4 regions of the Bacillus sp. FDAARGOS_235 genome follow, and region 3 is predicted to be linked to each of the others. Evidence: riboswitches for the same ligand, from Rfam matches in the RefSeq annotation. Region 3 holds a riboswitch; each other region holds the start of a gene.

What was found. Region 3 has a riboswitch for S-adenosylmethionine ahead of A6J74_RS09630 (Na+/H+ antiporter NhaC family protein). Riboswitches for the same ligand answer to the same signal wherever they lie in the genome.
Region 1: another riboswitch for S-adenosylmethionine. It lies ahead of metI (cystathionine gamma-synthase/O-acetylhomoserine thiolyase); the one in region 3 lies ahead of A6J74_RS09630 (Na+/H+ antiporter NhaC family protein).
Region 2: another riboswitch for S-adenosylmethionine. It lies ahead of A6J74_RS15990 (MetQ/NlpA family ABC transporter substrate-binding protein); the one in region 3 lies ahead of A6J74_RS09630 (Na+/H+ antiporter NhaC family protein).
Region 4: another riboswitch for S-adenosylmethionine. It lies ahead of mtnW (2,3-diketo-5-methylthiopentyl-1-phosphate enolase); the one in region 3 lies ahead of A6J74_RS09630 (Na+/H+ antiporter NhaC family protein).

Annotation. Positions count from the first base shown of each region.
Region 1 is NZ_CP020437.2:4,067,683-4,071,902, forward strand. Features, by position in the region: gene metC (cystathionine beta-lyase) at 1-462, opposite strand, end outside; gene metI (cystathionine gamma-synthase/O-acetylhomoserine thiolyase) at 459-1,571, opposite strand; SAM riboswitch class I at 1,667-1,776, opposite strand; SAM riboswitch class I at 1,979-2,088, shown strand; gene A6J74_RS23205 (bifunctional homocysteine S-methyltransferase/methylenetetrahydrofolate reductase) at 2,159-3,991, shown strand; gene metH (methionine synthase) at 3,991-4,220, shown strand, end outside.
Region 2 is NZ_CP020437.2:2,752,291-2,756,510, forward strand. Features, by position in the region: gene A6J74_RS15975 (FAD-binding oxidoreductase) at 1-420, opposite strand, end outside; gene A6J74_RS15980 (DUF6612 family protein) at 531-1,295, opposite strand; gene A6J74_RS15985 (NAD(P)-dependent alcohol dehydrogenase) at 1,441-2,349, shown strand; SAM riboswitch class I at 2,430-2,544, shown strand; gene A6J74_RS15990 (MetQ/NlpA family ABC transporter substrate-binding protein) at 2,629-3,441, shown strand; gene A6J74_RS15995 (methionine ABC transporter ATP-binding protein) at 3,454-4,220, shown strand, end outside.
Region 3 is NZ_CP020437.2:1,555,019-1,559,238, forward strand. Features, by position in the region: gene A6J74_RS09620 (PspA/IM30 family protein) at 1-115, opposite strand, end outside; gene A6J74_RS09625 (lmo0954 family membrane protein) at 174-530, opposite strand; gene A6J74_RS09630 (Na+/H+ antiporter NhaC family protein) at 762-2,078, opposite strand; SAM riboswitch class I at 2,173-2,278, opposite strand; gene A6J74_RS09635 (ribonuclease FAU-1 family protein) at 2,399-2,917, opposite strand; gene gltP (glutamate/aspartate:proton symporter GltP) at 2,988-4,220, opposite strand, start outside.
Region 4 is NZ_CP020437.2:4,258,971-4,263,190, reverse strand. Features, by position in the region: gene A6J74_RS24375 (carbon-nitrogen family hydrolase) at 1-793, opposite strand, end outside; gene A6J74_RS24370 (pyridoxal phosphate-dependent aminotransferase) at 808-1,998, shown strand; SAM riboswitch class I at 2,051-2,156, shown strand; gene mtnW (2,3-diketo-5-methylthiopentyl-1-phosphate enolase) at 2,221-3,465, shown strand; gene A6J74_RS24360 (2-hydroxy-3-keto-5-methylthiopentenyl-1-phosphate phosphatase) at 3,462-4,121, shown strand; gene A6J74_RS24355 (methylthioribulose 1-phosphate dehydratase) at 4,118-4,220, shown strand, end outside.

The sequences.
Region 1 (4,220 bases), 2.5 Mb from region 3:
ATCTGTTACTTTTAAAAGTGGGTTAGATGGTGTTTCTACATAAAAGAGTTTCGTATTCGATTTAATATTTTGCTTTATTTCTTCTAAATTGGTCATATCAACAAATGTATGTGAAACACCGTAACGGGAGAGTACTTCAGTTATAATTCGATAAGTGCCTCCGTATACGTCTTCTGAAATGAGAACGTGATCGCCTTGTGAAAGAAGGAGAAAAGCAGTAGAAATCGCTGCAATGCCTGAGGCAAAGGCGAATCCTTTTGTTCCGCCTTCTAATAAAGCAATGATATCTTCCAAAGCTTCACGAGTTGGATTTCCAGATCGGCTATAGTCGTATTTGCCAAAAGTATCTACATCAAACTGGTGAAATGTTGATGTGTTATAAATGGGAACGTTAACAGCTCCTGTTTGTGCATCGTGTTTATATTGGTTGTGTAGTAAGAGTGTATCTATAGAATAACTCATATTCTCACACCTTCTTTTACAAGTTTAATGGCTTGATTTAAGTCTTGAATTAAATCATTACTGTTTTCAATGCCGACGGAGAATCGAAGAAGACGATTACATACACCGTTCGCCGTTCTGATTTCTTCTGGAATATCAGCATGTGTTTGCGTTGCTGGATAAGTCATTAAACTTTCTACACCACCAAGGCTTTCGGCAAATGTGATTAAGGATAAAGATTGTAAGAATGGATTAATCCAAGCTTCATCTTTAAGTCGGAATGAAATCATACCGCCTCTCCCTGGATAAAAGACATCTGTCACACCATCCTCATCATTTAAATAAGTAACAACTGCTTTCGCATTTTCTTCATGTTGTTTCATGCGAAGCGCTAAAGTTTTCATACCACGAATTAATAGCCATGAGTCAAATGGGCTTAAGACAGCACCGGAGGCATTATGATAATGAGCGATTTCCTCACAAAGTTCCTTTCCTTTTGCAACGACAAGTCCGCTTAATACATCATTATGCCCACCTAAATATTTCGTTGCACTATGAAGTACGATGTCAGCACCTTCTGTTAATGGCTGCTGTATATAAGGCGTGTAGAATGTATTGTCTACGATAAGAAGTAGTCTGTGTCTTTTCGCTACAGTTGCGACAGCGGCAATATCAGTAACTTGCATTAATGGATTAGTCGGAGTTTCTATGAAAATAGCCTTCGTTTCAGTTGTGATAGCTTGCTCAATCTGTTTAATAGATTGTGTATTTACGTATCTACATCGAACATTCCACTTTTTTTCGTGTTCGGAAAATAAGCGATACGTTCCCCCGTATAAATCTTCGGATACAATAAGTTCATCTCCAGAACGGAATAATGAAAGGACGAGGAGAACAGCTGCCATACCTGAACTACAGGCATAACCTTGTTGGCCATATTCTAAATCTGCGATTGCCTGTTCTAAAAGACCACGAGTTGGATTTCCAGTTCGTGAATAGTCAAAGCCGGTAGATTTACCAAGTCCTTCGTGACGATAAGCGGTTGAGAAATAAACGGGTGGATTAACAGTTCCTGTTGTAGTTTCGCTACGATTTCCGATTTGTGCTAGTTTTGTTTCGATAGTTGACATGTAAAAATTCCTCCTTTTTAAATTGAACCAGTAGTTGAATATAAAATAAAAAAAAGCCTTCTAAGAAGAAGGCTTTCGGATTGAATAGAGTCTTCTTCTCATCTGTCAAATCTTTCACAATTTGCTGGAATTAGCACCTTATTAACAAATGTTAATGGTTGCTGAGGCGTCATAGGGCCAGTCCCTCTACCTCTCTAGATAAGAATGTTCGTATGAAATTTTTATTATGTTTTTAACTTTACAACAAAAGTTAATTGAATTGCAACTTTATTTTAAATAATTTTTATTTTTCCGCAAGTGTCATTGACTTTTATATTTGTGCATGCTAAATTTATAAAAAATTAACAAACATTGTTAAAAGGGGAACGCATTTCCTTTTAGCTACATAAATAAAATAATAAAGACAACTCTTATTGAGAGCGGTGGAGGGAAAGGCCCTGTGAAACCCGGCAACCTTCAAACGAAATGTTTGAAACGGTGCTAATACCTGCAAAACGAATGTTTTGCATAATAAGAGGCGGAACAATTATGTCCCCCTCTTCAAAGTGAAGAGGGGGTTTTTATATTGATAGAAATGAGGGAGATTCGTGAAATTACTAGATTTATTATCAAAAGGAATTGTAATAGGTGATGGTGCGGTTGGAACGTTATTACATTCACATGGTTTGCAAAGTAGTTTTGAAGAATTGAATGTATCTGATCCAGACCTAATTATATCGATTCATAAACAATATGTAGCTGCTGGTGCAGATGTGATTCAAACAAATACGTATGGAGCAAATGAGGCGAAATTACGTATGTATGGCTTAGAAAATCAAGTTGTTCAAATTAATAAAGCGGCAGTGAAGCTTGCGAAAGCATCTGTTACAAACAGAAATGCAATTTTAGGAACAATCGGTGGTATGAAACATATCGGAGCTGTCACAACGACTGATATGGAGCGAGAATTTATGCTACTTGAACAGGCAGGTGCTTTACTAGAAGAACAGGTTGATGGATTACTATTAGAAACTTTTTACGATGAATTTGAATTACTTCATGCCGTTAAAGTATTGCGTAAGCAAACGAATATTCCGATTGTTGCTCAAGTAGCGTTACATGAAGCAGGTACGACTCAAAATGGAAATGATGTCAATGAAATATTAAAACAGCTTATAGATTACGGTGCAAATGTTGTTGGATTGAACTGTCAACTAGGGCCACTTCATATGACGGAAGCTTTCAAAATGATATCGATTCCGCAGAATGGCTATTTATCAGCATACCCAAATGCAGGTCTCCCAAATTATGTGGAGGGACGTTACGTATATGAGGGAAGCCCAGCTTATTTCGAAGCGATGACACCGAAATTTATTGAGCAAGGTATTCGGTTATTGGGTGGTTGTTGTGGTACGACTCCAGAACATATTCAAAGTATGAAGCGCGCTGTTGCGAATGTTACACCTGTAATAGAAAAAGACACGATTCAAAGACCGAAAGTAGTTCATACACACGAGAAGCGTTCGAAGGTACAGGTTACTCTTGCGGAAAAGGCAAAAAAACAAACGACAGTTGTAGTGGAATTAGATCCGCCGAAAACGTTAGATACACAGCGGTTTTTTGAAGGAGCAAGAGCGTTAAAAAGAGCGGGAGCAGACGCTATTACTCTAGCAGATAACTCATTAGCATCGCCTCGTGTTTCGAATATGGCAATGGGCGCATTATTAACGAAGCACGATATTCCAGTATTGACACATTTAACGTGTAGAGACCATAACGTCATTGGACTACAATCTCATTTACTAGGTTTATCAGCGTTAGGTATGGAGGAAGTATTAGCTTTAACTGGTGATCCAGCGCGCGTTGGTGATTTTCCGGGAGCAACTTCTGTATATGATCTGTCCTCTATAGAGTTAATTAAAATGATTAAAGAAATGAACGATGGACGTTCCATTTTAGGGAAATCCATTGGACCGGCAACAAGGTTTTCAGTCGGAGGTGCTTTTAATCCTCACGTAAGGCATTTAAAAGCAGCGGTAAAGCGAATGGAACGAAAAATAGATGCTGGGGCTGAATATTTCTTAACACAGCCGATATATGATGTTGCTTTAATAGAAGAAGTATATGAAGCAACAAAACATTTGGAACAACCTATTTTTATTGGAATTATGCCATTAGTAAGTAAGCGGAATGCAGACTTTCTCCATTTTGAGGTGCCGGGTATTACTCTTCCTGAAGAAATAAGAGAGAGAATGGATGGACACGAAACGAAAGAGGCAGCTATCGAGGAAGGGATTCGTATTTCACAAGAGTTGATCGATGCAGCGATGAAATATTTTAACGGTATCTATTTAATTACACCATTTCTAAAATATGAAATTACAGAACATCTTGTTAAATATGTGAGAGAAAAGCAAGAAGTGAAAGAAGGTATTAATTGATGAAGTGTATAGAAGAAAAATTACAAAATAACATTTTAATATTAGACGGTGCAATGGGGACAATGATACAACAAGAGGACTTAACTGCGGAAGATTTCGGAGGAGAAGAGTACGAGGGCTGTAATGAATATTTAGTAGAAACAAGGCCGGATGTTATTTTAAAGATTCATAAAGCTTATATTGAAGCTGGAGCTGACATTATTGAAACAAATACATTTGGGGCGACAAA
Region 2 (4,220 bases), 1.2 Mb from region 3:
AAAAATGTTTTGAGATTGCATCACTTGAACTGCAAGACCGTATGGATTAATTTTCTTCTGGATATCATTCCACGTGACACCACTTTGAACTGTAATCCGCTTCTTCTCTGGATCGAATGCTAATATTTTATTATACTCTTTCATATCAAGCATCGTACCGTTCGGATAGTACGTCTGTCCGCCTTGGCTATGTTGCATACCTGCAATAGAAATCTTCTCTCTAGAAACATTTGCATCTTGCACGACCTGTTTTAATGAACTTTCATCCTCAGCATGTTCAACACGTTTAATTTTCGTTGGAAGTAACTTTCCTACATCGCTCATAATGGGATGAATTAGTTGCTCTTTATATGTATTTACAGATGTTGCAAGCAACACTGTATAAGCTACAATGACCACCATCATCTTTCTTTTTTTCAAATGACACTCTCCTCTTCTACATCTTTTCCTCTTCATATTGTACCTATTTTCCTGTGAAGAAAGTATACAAAAAAGAGGGTCCTTATTTTAGGTCCCCCTCATCAAAACTGTTACTTTGCTGCTGGCAATTTTATTGGGTCAAACTTTTCGTACGACGTATATTTTGCGTTCGTAATAATGTGTGCTTTATCCTTGCCATTACTACTCATAATCATGTCTATCTTTGCTGATTCATATTTAAAATCTTTTGTAATGATATATTCTGCATCCACTTCTTCTATCTTCGCATTTTGTGCTTGTAACATTTTCTTCTGCGTTTCATCCATGCTAGTTAACATACTTTCTGTTTCTTGCCCTTTTAATGTAAATTTCAGTTTATATTTATCTCCGCTTTTCTCCATCTTCATTTTATCTAAAACTACTTCCGGTACTTCTAACTTATCTATAATATCTTGAGTCGCTTTCATTCCACCAGCGTTTAATTGCTCCTCTGGTACGGTTATAACTTCTCCTGTATTAGGGTTTTTTACCTCACCAGCAACTTTACCATCCACAGTATACACTACAACATCTGTACCGGAAATATTCATTTCAGAACGAGAATTCTTTGTCTTTGGCTCTAATTGCATCTTAGCCTTTAATATGTCCATCTCTGTTCCCTCAGCTTTTACGCCTACACCATATGTCATCGTTACATGCTCTTCATTTTTAAAAGCTTCGTTCGTTTTCTTGAAAACATCCTTCGCTGCTAATTCCTTTTCTTTTTGAACTGATTCTTTTTTCGGCTCATCCGTCTTTGCTGTTTTCTCATTACTACACCCTACCCCTAGACTGATTGCAAGTACTAAACTTGAAACAAAAATAATTTTTTTCATAATGTCGCCCCCTTTCCCAAAATAATATCACCTCTTTTCCTATGAAATCTATATAATTTTTAATCTATATTCTCTATATAGAGACATGTTTAATGAAGATTTTAAATATGATGTAAATAATAACAACTCATTTCAGGAGGTTATTATGAAGGCGATTATTTGTACACAATATGGACCACCAAACGTTCTCCAGCTTCAAAATGTAGAAAAACCTAAACCTAAAAAGAACGAAGTATTAGTTAAAATTCGCGCAACAAGTGTATCGACTGGAGATTGTAGAATACGTGGCTTTAATAGTCCCCTCTTATTTTGGGTTCCTATGCGGATCATATTAGGTTTTAGAAAACCGAGAAAACCTATACTCGGCGTAGAGTTATCCGGTGAAATCGAAGAAATTGGAACAGATGTAACTCAATTTAAAAAAGGAGACCCAGTTTTTGCATTAACAGAACTAAACCTTGGTGGTTATGCCGAATACACATGCGTGCATGAAAGTGGATTAATAGCATTAAAACCTACCAATGTGACATATGAAGAAGCTGCCGTTATTCCTTTTGGCGGAACTTCAGCATTGCATTTTCTGAGGAAGGGCCGTATAAAAAAAGGGCAACAAGTGCTCATATACGGCGCCTCTGGATCAGTAGGAACAGCTGCTGTACAACTTGCTAAATATTTCGGCGCGACCGTTACAGCTGTTTGTAGTAATTCAAATTTTGAACTAGTGCAATCTTTAGGGACTGATAAAGTAATTGATTATATGAAAGAAGATTTTACTAAACAGGGCGAGAACTACGATATTATATTTGATGCAGTTGGAAAATATAAAAAGTCTCTTTGTACAGACGCATTAATGCCTAATGGAAAATATGTATCTGTTAACGGAATGATGGCAAAGGTCAGTAAAGAAGATATGAACCTACTAAAACAACTAGTTGAAACAGAAAAGCTAAAACCTGTTATTGATAGAACTTACCGATTAGAAGAAGTTGCAGAAGCCCATACGTATGTAGAAATGGGCCATAAGAAAGGAAACGTTTCGATTACCTTAAAATAAAATATATTCAGAAAATAAAGTTGACAATTCCTTTTGTTAGATTTACTATTAGTACCATATTTAAAAACTACATATACATACTCTTATCAAGAGTGGCGGAGGGACTGGCCCGATGATGCCCGGCAACCGAGCTTATAACGTATAAGCTAAGGTGCTAATTCCTGCAAAACGAGTTTTCGTTTTGGAAGATAAGAGAGGAACCTATTTCGTCTATTCGGCACCTCTCTTATTTTGAGAGGTGCTTTTTATTTTGGAACGTATATTAAGGGGGAATTATAGATGAAGAAAGTATTATTGAGCATTGTAAGCGGAGCAGTACTATTATTAGGCGCATGTGGCGCAAATTCAGATAAAGATGTAAAAATATTAGACGAGAAAAAGATTACTGTCGGTGTAACAGGTGGACCACATGAACAAATTTTTGAGAAGATTAAAGAAGTTGCGGCAAAAGACGGTCTCGACATTGATATAAAAATATTTAATGATTACGTAGCACCAAACGTTTCGTTAGATGAAAAAAGTCTTGATGTAAATAGCTATCAAACGAAATCATATTTAGATGTATTTAAAGCCGAACGCAATATGAAATTAACTGAAGTATTTTCAACAGTAACATTCCCAATGGGCGTATATTCTAAAAGCTTAAAAGATGTAAAAGAATTAAAAGAGGGCGATGCAATCGCTGTACCAAATGACCCAACGAATGAACTTCGAGCTTTAAAATTATTTGAAAAAGCAGGGGTTTTAAAAGTTGATCCAAAGGCTACAGAAAAAGCGACTGCAAAGGATGTAATTGAAAACCCGAAAAATTTAAAGATTGTTGAATTAGAAGCTTCTCAATTACCAACGCAATTAAGTGAAGTGAAAGCAGCTGCAATTAACACAAACTTTGCATTAGGTGCAAAACTAAATCCAGCGAAAGATTCCATTTTCCGCGAAGGAAAAGATTCACCATACGTGAACTGGGTCGTTGTTCGTACTGAAAATAAAGATGATGCTGTTGTAAGTAAATTAAAGAAAGCTTATCAATCTAAAGAAGTAAAAGAATTTATCGAGAAAAAATTTGATGGTTCAGTTTTACCATCTTGGTAGGAGCTGACGATAATGATTGAATTAAAAAACGTCTCCAAAGTATTTACAACAAAAAAAGGGACTGTTGAGGCTCTTAAGTCTACTTCCCTTAAAGTAGAAAAAGGCGAGGTATTTGGAATCATTGGGTATAGCGGCGCTGGTAAAAGCACATTAATTCGCTGTGTAAATTTATTAGAAAAACCAACGACAGGAAACATCATCGTAAACAACCAAGACTTAACCACTTTATCAACAAAAGAACTAGCAAAAGCGAGGCAAAAAATCGGAATGATTTTTCAAGGATTCAATTTACTTAAAACTGTTACCGTTTATGAAAATATCGCATTGCCGTTACGCCTTGCTGGCATTCCAAAAGCGGAAATTGAAAAAAGAGTAGAAAAATATTTACGCATCGTGGATCTTTTTAACCGTAAAGATGCTTATCCAAGCGAACTTTCTGGCGGCCAGAAACAACGTGTTGCCATCGCTCGTTCACTATCACATGAACCAGAGGTTTTATTAAGTGATGAAGCAACGAGCGCATTAGATCCAGAAACAACTGATTCTATTCTTGATTTATTACTAAAAATTAATGAAGAAATTGGCATCACGATTTTACTCATTACACATGAAATGAATGTCATCCAGCGTATTTGTGACCAGGTTGCCGTTATGGAGCATGGATCTGTAGTCGAAAGTGGGACTGCGAAAGACATTTTTACAAATCCACAACATGTAACAACGAAGAAGTTTGTAAATAGCGCATTTGCAGCTAAAATTCCAGAAGAAGTACAAAAAGA
Region 3 (4,220 bases):
CGCGTAAATATTGGTTTAACATTGCAATTGGATTTTTTCTTTCTTTCTCATCTAACACATTATGAAAATCAGCTAAAATTGCATCGCGTACACGTCCGAATAAAGATTGTTTCATTATAAATCTTCCTCTCTTCTACTTTATTTATAATTTATTGTTTTATTGGTTTATTGTTTTAGTTTTTCATTAATTTGTTCCACTCATCTTCAAAGTTGCTATATGGTTTAGAACTTTCTGAAGCTGAATCAACAACTACATCTTTTTCTTTTTTCCATTCACGGTATCCGTAGTACAAAACTACCAATGCAGCGATACCAATTAATGCTGGTGAATGAGAAAGTGCAATGGATAAACCGATTAAACCAACAATGCCCCAAGCTAGCTTTCCAAAAAATGATTTAGCTCGCACAAATGATTTATAGCTCCAGTACACAACTCCTGCTCCGATTGCGAATCCTACAATACCAGCAAGACTACCAAGAGCAATTAAAGCCAAAATACCGGCCGCGATAAACGCTAGAAATTGTTTCATCTTGTGCTTGCCTCCCTTCGATTTGATACTCTTATCTTAACTATTTTTTCATTTTTCCATAACGAGCTTAAGAACCGTTTTCAACTCAGACTTAAGACCGAGATACATTCAGCCTTCTGTAAAAAACATAAGGTAGAATAGGATGATTCACTCTTTTACCACACATAAAAAAACCGTGCAGAGAATATTCTCTACACGGTTTCAATTACTAAAGTTATCATTCATATTAAATTATGCTGTTTTATGATACTCTTTTTTCTCCGCCACTTTCGAAAACTTCGGAAATCCAATCAAAATCGAAACAATTCCACATACCCCAACTAAAATTGGATAAAATGCATACGGTAACAGTTCAATCGGAGATAAAGCAGCAAACCCTGCCGCAGTTAACATTTGAGCACCATACGGAATTAATCCTTGCACACAACATGAGAAAAGGTCTAATACACTTGCTGATTTACGGGGATCAATTTCATATTGATCTGCAATGTTTTTCGCAAGCGGGCCTGTAAAGATAATTGAAATCGTATTATTCGCTGTACACATATTCGTCATACTCACTAAACCAGCAATACCGAACTCTGCGCCTTTTTTCGAACGAATATTACGCGTTAAAAGATTCATTAAATATTGAATCCCACCATTATATTGAATTAGTTCAACCATACCTCCGATTAAAATAGCAAGTAATACTAACTCCATCATACCGCCCATTCCAGTCGTTACACTTTTAAAGAAACTCTCCAACGTGTAACTTCCATCTATAAGACCGATAGCGCCAGATAATACAGTTCCACCAGTTAACACAATAAGTACATTCCAGCCAAGTAGCGCGGTAATAAGTACTCCTGCATACGGTAAAATCTTTATCCAATCAAAACTATGAGCTTTAACCTGCGTATCACTTCCTGAAGTAATTATTACTAATAGTACAATTGTAATAATAGCAGCTGGCAATACAATTAAAAAGTTCGTTTTAAACTTATCTTTCATTTCTGTTCCTTGCGAACGAACAGCTGCGATTGTTGTATCTGAAATAAATGATAAATTATCACCAAACATCGCTCCACCAACAACAGTAGCCATCGTAAGTGCAATTGAGATATCAGTTTGTCCACTAATACCTACAGCAATCGGTGCTAACGCTGCAATTGTTCCCATTGAAGTTCCCATCGCTAATGAAATAAACGCACCTATAACAAAAATTCCAGCTACGATAAATCCTGGTGGCAAAATAGTTAACGCTAAATTAACAGTTGAGTCTACTCCGCCCATTCCTTTTGCTGTTTCAGAAAATGCACCTGCAAGTACAAAAATTAATACCATAATCATAATATCCGGATTTCCTGCACCTTTAGCGAATCTTTCTACTTTCACATTAAAACTTTCTTTACGATTCATCACCAAAGCAATTCCTACAGCAATTGAAATCGCTACAAGTATCGGCAATTTATAGAAATCACCCGTAATAATTCCAGAACCAATAAATAGCGCTAAAAATATCCCAAGTGGTAATAAAGCTAAACCATTTCCTCTCGTTTCTTTCAAAGTACCATCTCTCCCTAGTTTCAACCTTTTTTTAATGAATAACAAAAGACCTCTTCCAACGAGAAGAGGTCTTATACATCTATAAGGAACGCTCTTCTCATCTTTCAAGCACATGCTTGCTGGATTTGGCACAGCACTCTAAAATCGAGTCCGCTGCCGAGGCATCGTAGGGCCAGTCCCTCCGCCTCTCTTTATAAGAAGGTTTCATATTTATTTTTTAATAATAATTTCTTCCCTAACTTTACTCGCTTACAAAACAAAAGTCAATTATTTTTTGTATAGATTTTTTTGGTAATTATACAAAAATATGAATACACCAATCATTTTAACTTTTTGATTTCTTTATCTAATATTGAAATCCAATAAAATTCACTATTGTTTATGGCTTCCATGATCCATTTCGTTGTTTGCCAGGCTAATTCATATTCTTCCTTTGTAACATCACCATTTTTATAAGCGTCCTCTAACTCATCTTCATCCAATACATACATCTTACCATTCGGCAATAGCACTACATCTAAATATAAATCATCAAAATACGGTAAACCCCGGTCGTCTATTTCGTATTCTTTCGTCACATCAATATAATATTGTACTAAATTCCCCTTATTATCTAACATAGCTGTAATCGCAAAGTTTTTCCCTTTTATGAAATACTGAATCCACGTATACTCATTACCTGCGACACAAATTTCTTTACCATCATATTCTTTATAACTAGGTTCTCTCACCTTTTTTATGTCCAGTATTCCTAGCATGCCCTCTTCTACTTGCTTAACCATATAATCCTTCTCTATTAGTCGCTTCCACGAAGAACCGTCACCATATTTACGTTTCATTACGCCCGCTCCTCTTCTATATATAGAAAAGCTCCCACATATATTATGTGAGAGCTTGTTCATATTATAATTAAGCTGCTTGACCCTTTTCAGATATCTCTTTTAAATAGGCTTGTCCTTTTTCAGCGTCATATTGACCTTCCCACTTAGACATAACTACAGCTGCTAAAGAGTTACCTACAACGTTAACTGCTGTACGAGCCATATCTAGAATACGGTCAATACCTGCAATAAAGGCTAAACCTTCTGCTGGAATACCTACTGTACCAAGCGTTGCTAATAATACAACGAATGATACGCCCGGTACACCTGCGATACCTTTTGATGTAACCATTAATACAAGTAATAATGTAATTTGTTGAGAAATAGATAAATCAATACCGTACATTTGTGCTAAGAAAATAGCCGCAATTGCTTGATATAAAGTTGATCCATCTAAGTTAAATGAATAACCTGTCGGAATAACGAAAGATGTAATTGCTTTCGGACAACCGAACTTTTCCATTTTCTCCATGATTTTCGGTAAAACTGTTTCTGAACTTGCTGTAGAATACGCTAAGATCAGCTCGTCTTTTAAAATCTTAAAGAATTGGAAAATGTTAATTCCAAATATTTTCGCTGTAAGTCCTAAGACAACTACAACGAAGAAGATCATTGCTCCGTATACTACAATTAGTAATTTCCCTAACGGAATTAATGAAGCTAAACCGAATGTAGAAACTGTAACACCAATTAATGCGAATACACCAAATGGTGCAAACTTCATAACTTGGTTCGTTACGTAAAACATTGCGTCTGCTACACCTTGGAAAAATTGTAGAACTGGTTTACCACGTTCACCAATTGCTGCTACACCTAAACCAAATAATACAGAGAAGAAAATAATAGCAAGCATATCACCATCAGCTAATGATTTCATAATGTTCGTCGGAACAATATTTACAAACGTATCCGCAAACGAATGACTTTGTACTTGCTCTGTCGTATGTGTATATTTAGAAATATCTGTTTTTGTTAACTTATCCATATCAACGCCTTTTCCAGGTTGGAAAATGTTCGCTATTAATAGACCAACAACAATTGCAAGTGTTGTAATAATTTCAAAGTAAATAATTGTTTTTCCGCCTAGTCGACCTAACTTCTTAACATCGCCAACACCAGCAACCCCAACAACAATACTTGCTACAACAATCGGTACAACGATCATTTTAATTAATCGGATGAAAACATCACCAATTGGTTGTAAGTACTTCGCAACTGCTGGATTATCAAAGAAAATCGCACCAACTGCAATACCTAACGC
Region 4 (4,220 bases), 2.6 Mb from region 3:
ATGTAAGTTCTCCAAATAAAATGGATTCCTCTTTATTTGCCTCTACCACGACTTCACCCCAAGGATCCACAATTAGAGAATGACCTGCAAACTCATTATTCGGATCCTTTCCTGACCTATTGCATGCAACAACATAACATTGATTTTCAACTGCTCTTGCTTGCAATAGCAAACGCCAATGTGCTAAACGAACTAATGGCCATTCTGCTACAACGAAGAAAACTTTTGCCCCTTTAGCAGTATGAACGCGCATCCATTCTGGAAAACGAATATCATAGCAAATTGTGCCAGCGCACTCGATATCATCTAGTTTAAATTCACCTGTTTTATTACCCGCCATTAAATATTTGTGTTCATCCATAAGCTGAAATAAATGTACTTTACTATATTCATTGACTAGATCTCCTTCGTTGTTTACGACATACATTGTATTGGTAACCCCTTGCTCTGTTTGCTTTGCTATAGAACCACCAACAATATGTACACCATATTGCTTCGACCATTCTTTCAACCTTTCTTTCGTTTCTAATCCATCTCTATCTGCAATTTCAGAAAGCCTCGTTAAATCATATCCTGTTGTCCATAGTTCTGGTAAGACGATAACATCTGGTCTTTCCTTCATCGCTTCGCTTATTTTGTTTTTAGCGTTCTCCATATTTTTTTCTACATCTCCAAATACAATATCCATTTGAATACATGCGACTTTCATTTTTTCAGCCCCATTCTTAATTTTCTCTTTACAAAATACTGGAAAGATTATATCATTTGTCACTAGAATTGTAACAACTTTCAAAAGAGGTGGAAAGTATGAAATTATTTCAACCTTCTGAGATAGTAACATCATTGCCAACACAATTTTTCGCTTCACTTGTTGCAAAAGTTAACAAAGTCGTTGCGGCTGGTCACGATGTTATTAATCTAGGTCAAGGTAATCCAGATCAACCAACACCGCAGCATATCGTAAAAGCTTTACAACATGCTGCAGAAAAGACCATTCATCATAAATATCCGCCATTTCGCGGACACGAAAGCTTAAAAGAAGCCGTGGCAACATTCTATCAACGTGAATATGATGTAGTAGTAAATCCAAAAACTGAAGTTGCTATTTTGTTTGGTGGAAAAGCTGGATTAGTAGAATTACCAATGTGTTTTACCAATCCTGGTGATACGATTCTCGTTCCCGATCCAGGCTATCCAGATTATTTATCCGGAGTTGCTTTAGCAAAAGCACAATTTGAAACAATGCCGCTTATTGCCGAAAATAAATTTTTACCAGATTATACAAAAATTGATGACGCTATTGCGAAACAAGCAAAGTTAATGTTTTTAAACTATCCAAACAATCCTACTGGTGCTACTGTATCAAAAGATTTCTTTGATGAAACCATTCATTTTGCTAATAAACATAATATATTAGTCGTTCACGATTTTGCTTACGGTGCGATCGGATTTGATGGTCAAAAACCGGTTAGTTTCTTGCAAGCAGACGGTGCAAAAGATATAGGAATTGAAATTTACACATTATCCAAAACTTTCAATATGGCTGGATGGCGTATTGCTTTTGCCATAGGGAATGAAAGTGTCATCGAAACAATTAACCTATTGCAAGATCATATGTATGTTAGTATTTTTGGTGCAGTTCAAGACGCTGCCCGCGAAGCGCTATTAAGTTCACAATCTTGCGTCGTAGATCTTGTAAATAGTTACGAATCTCGAAGAAATGCTCTTATTTCAGCTTGTCACTCTATCGGTTGGAATGTAGACATCCCAACCGGATCCTTCTTTGCATGGCTTCCTGTACCAGAAGGCTATACATCTGAGCAATTTTCTGATATTTTGCTAGAAAAAGCACACGTTGCAGTTGCTCCTGGTGTTGGATTTGGTGAACACGGTGAAGGATACGTCCGCGTTGGTCTCTTGCACACAGAAGAACGATTACGAGAAGCAATTAATCGAATTGATAAATTAAATTTTTTCAAAAAGTCGTTGACAACATGAAAAATATCTGACAAAATTCAGTTATCTTAAAAATTTAAACATTTCTAAATACTTCTTATCAAGAGCAGGTGGAGGGACGAGCCCGACGAAACCCGGCAACCGATCTACAATTGTAGACACGGTGCTAATTCTCGCAGCATTACGCTGACAGATAAGGAGCTGGTTGTAAAAAAACCTCTCCTTAGCTGAGAGGTTTTTTTATTTAACTAGGAGGTTATAACAATGAGCGGAATTATAGCGACGTATTTAATCCATGACGATTCACTTAACTTAGACAAAAAGGCTGAACAAATTGCACTCGGTTTAACAATTGGCTCTTGGACTCATTTGCCACATTTATTACAAGAACAATTAAAACAACATAAAGGCAACGTCATTCATATTGAGGAATTAGATGAACAAGAACATATCAATTCGTATCTACGCAAAAAAGTAAAACGTGGGATTATTAAAATCGAATACCCATTATTAAATTTCAGTCCAGATTTACCAGCGATTTTAACAACTACATTCGGAAAGTTATCACTTGATGGCGAAGTGAAATTAATTGACTTAACGTTTTCAGACGAATTAAAAAAGCACTTTCCTGGTCCAAAATTCGGTATAGACGGTATTCGAAATCGTGTACAAGTGTATAACCGTCCCCTTTTAATGAGCATTTTCAAAGGAATGATTGGACGAAATATTGGATACTTAAAAACTCAATTACGCGATCAAGCAATTGGTGGTGTGGATATCGTAAAAGATGATGAAATTTTATTCGAGAACTCCTTAACACCACTTGCGAAGCGAATTGTATCTGGAAAAGAAGTTTTACAATCCGTATATGAAACATACGGCCATAAAACATTATATGCCGTAAATTTAACAGGGCGAACTTTCGACTTAAAAGAAAATGCGAAACGCGCAGTGCAGGCTGGTGCTGATATTCTATTATTTAATGTATTTGCTTACGGACTAGATGTACTACAATCACTGGCAGAAGATGATGAAATCCCAGTTCCTATTATGGCACACCCTGCTGTAAGTGGTGCTTATTCAGCATCCAAGCTATATGGGGTCTCATCTCCATTATTACTTGGAAAGCTACTACGTTATGCTGGTGCTGATTTTTCTTTATTCCCGTCTCCATACGGAAGTGTTGCGTTAGAAAAGGAAGAGGCTTTCAACATTTCAAACTATCTAACTGAAGACGATGCGTTTTTCAAGAAAAGTTTCTCTGTCCCATCTGCTGGCATTCATCCTGGTTTCGTTCCCTTTATTCTACGAGACTTCGGTAAAGATGTTGTTATTAATGCGGGCGGCGGCATACATGGGCATCCGTATGGGGCGCAAGGTGGTGGAAAGGCTTTCCGCACTGCAATTGATGCTACTTTGCAAGGTAATCTACTCCATGAAGTAGATGACATAAATTTGCATAGCGCACTACAAATATGGGGAAATCCCTCTTATGAGGTGAAATTATGAGTATTCAAGTATTTTGTGATTTCGATGGTACGATTACAAATAACGATAACATTATGTCGATTATGGAAAAATTCGCACCACCAGAAGCAGAAGAAATAAAGCAAAGAATTTTATCACAAGAGCTTTCTATTCAAGAAGGTGTTTCTCAATTATTTCAATTGCTACCTACTAATTTGCATGATGATATAATTCAATTTTTAAAAGAAACTGCCGAAATTCGTAGTGGCTTTCGTGAATTTATACAATTTGTAAATGAAAATAATATTTCTTTTTACGTTGTATCAGGTGGAATGGATTTCTTCGTCTATCCACTCTTACAAGGAATCATTCCAAAAGAGCAAATTTACTGTAATGAAACAGACTTTTCAAATGAATACATTACAGTTAAGTGGCCTAACCCTTGTGATCATTACTGTCAAAATCATTGTGGATTATGTAAATCATCTTTAATCCGCAAATTAAGTGATACAAATAATTTCCATATTGTAATCGGAGATTCTATTACTGATTTACAAGCTGCGAAACAAGCAGATAAAGTATTCGCTCGCGATTTCCTTATTACAAAGTGTAAAGAAAATCATATTGTTTATACACCGTTTGAAACATTTCACGATGTTCAAGCTGAATTAAAACATTTGTTGGAGGTGAAATCATGAAACAACTGTTTCGTCAATGGTATGACTTAAGCGAGATTAAAAAAGAATTAACAACTCGAAATTGGTTTCCAGCAACAAGTGGCAATATTTCTATAAAAG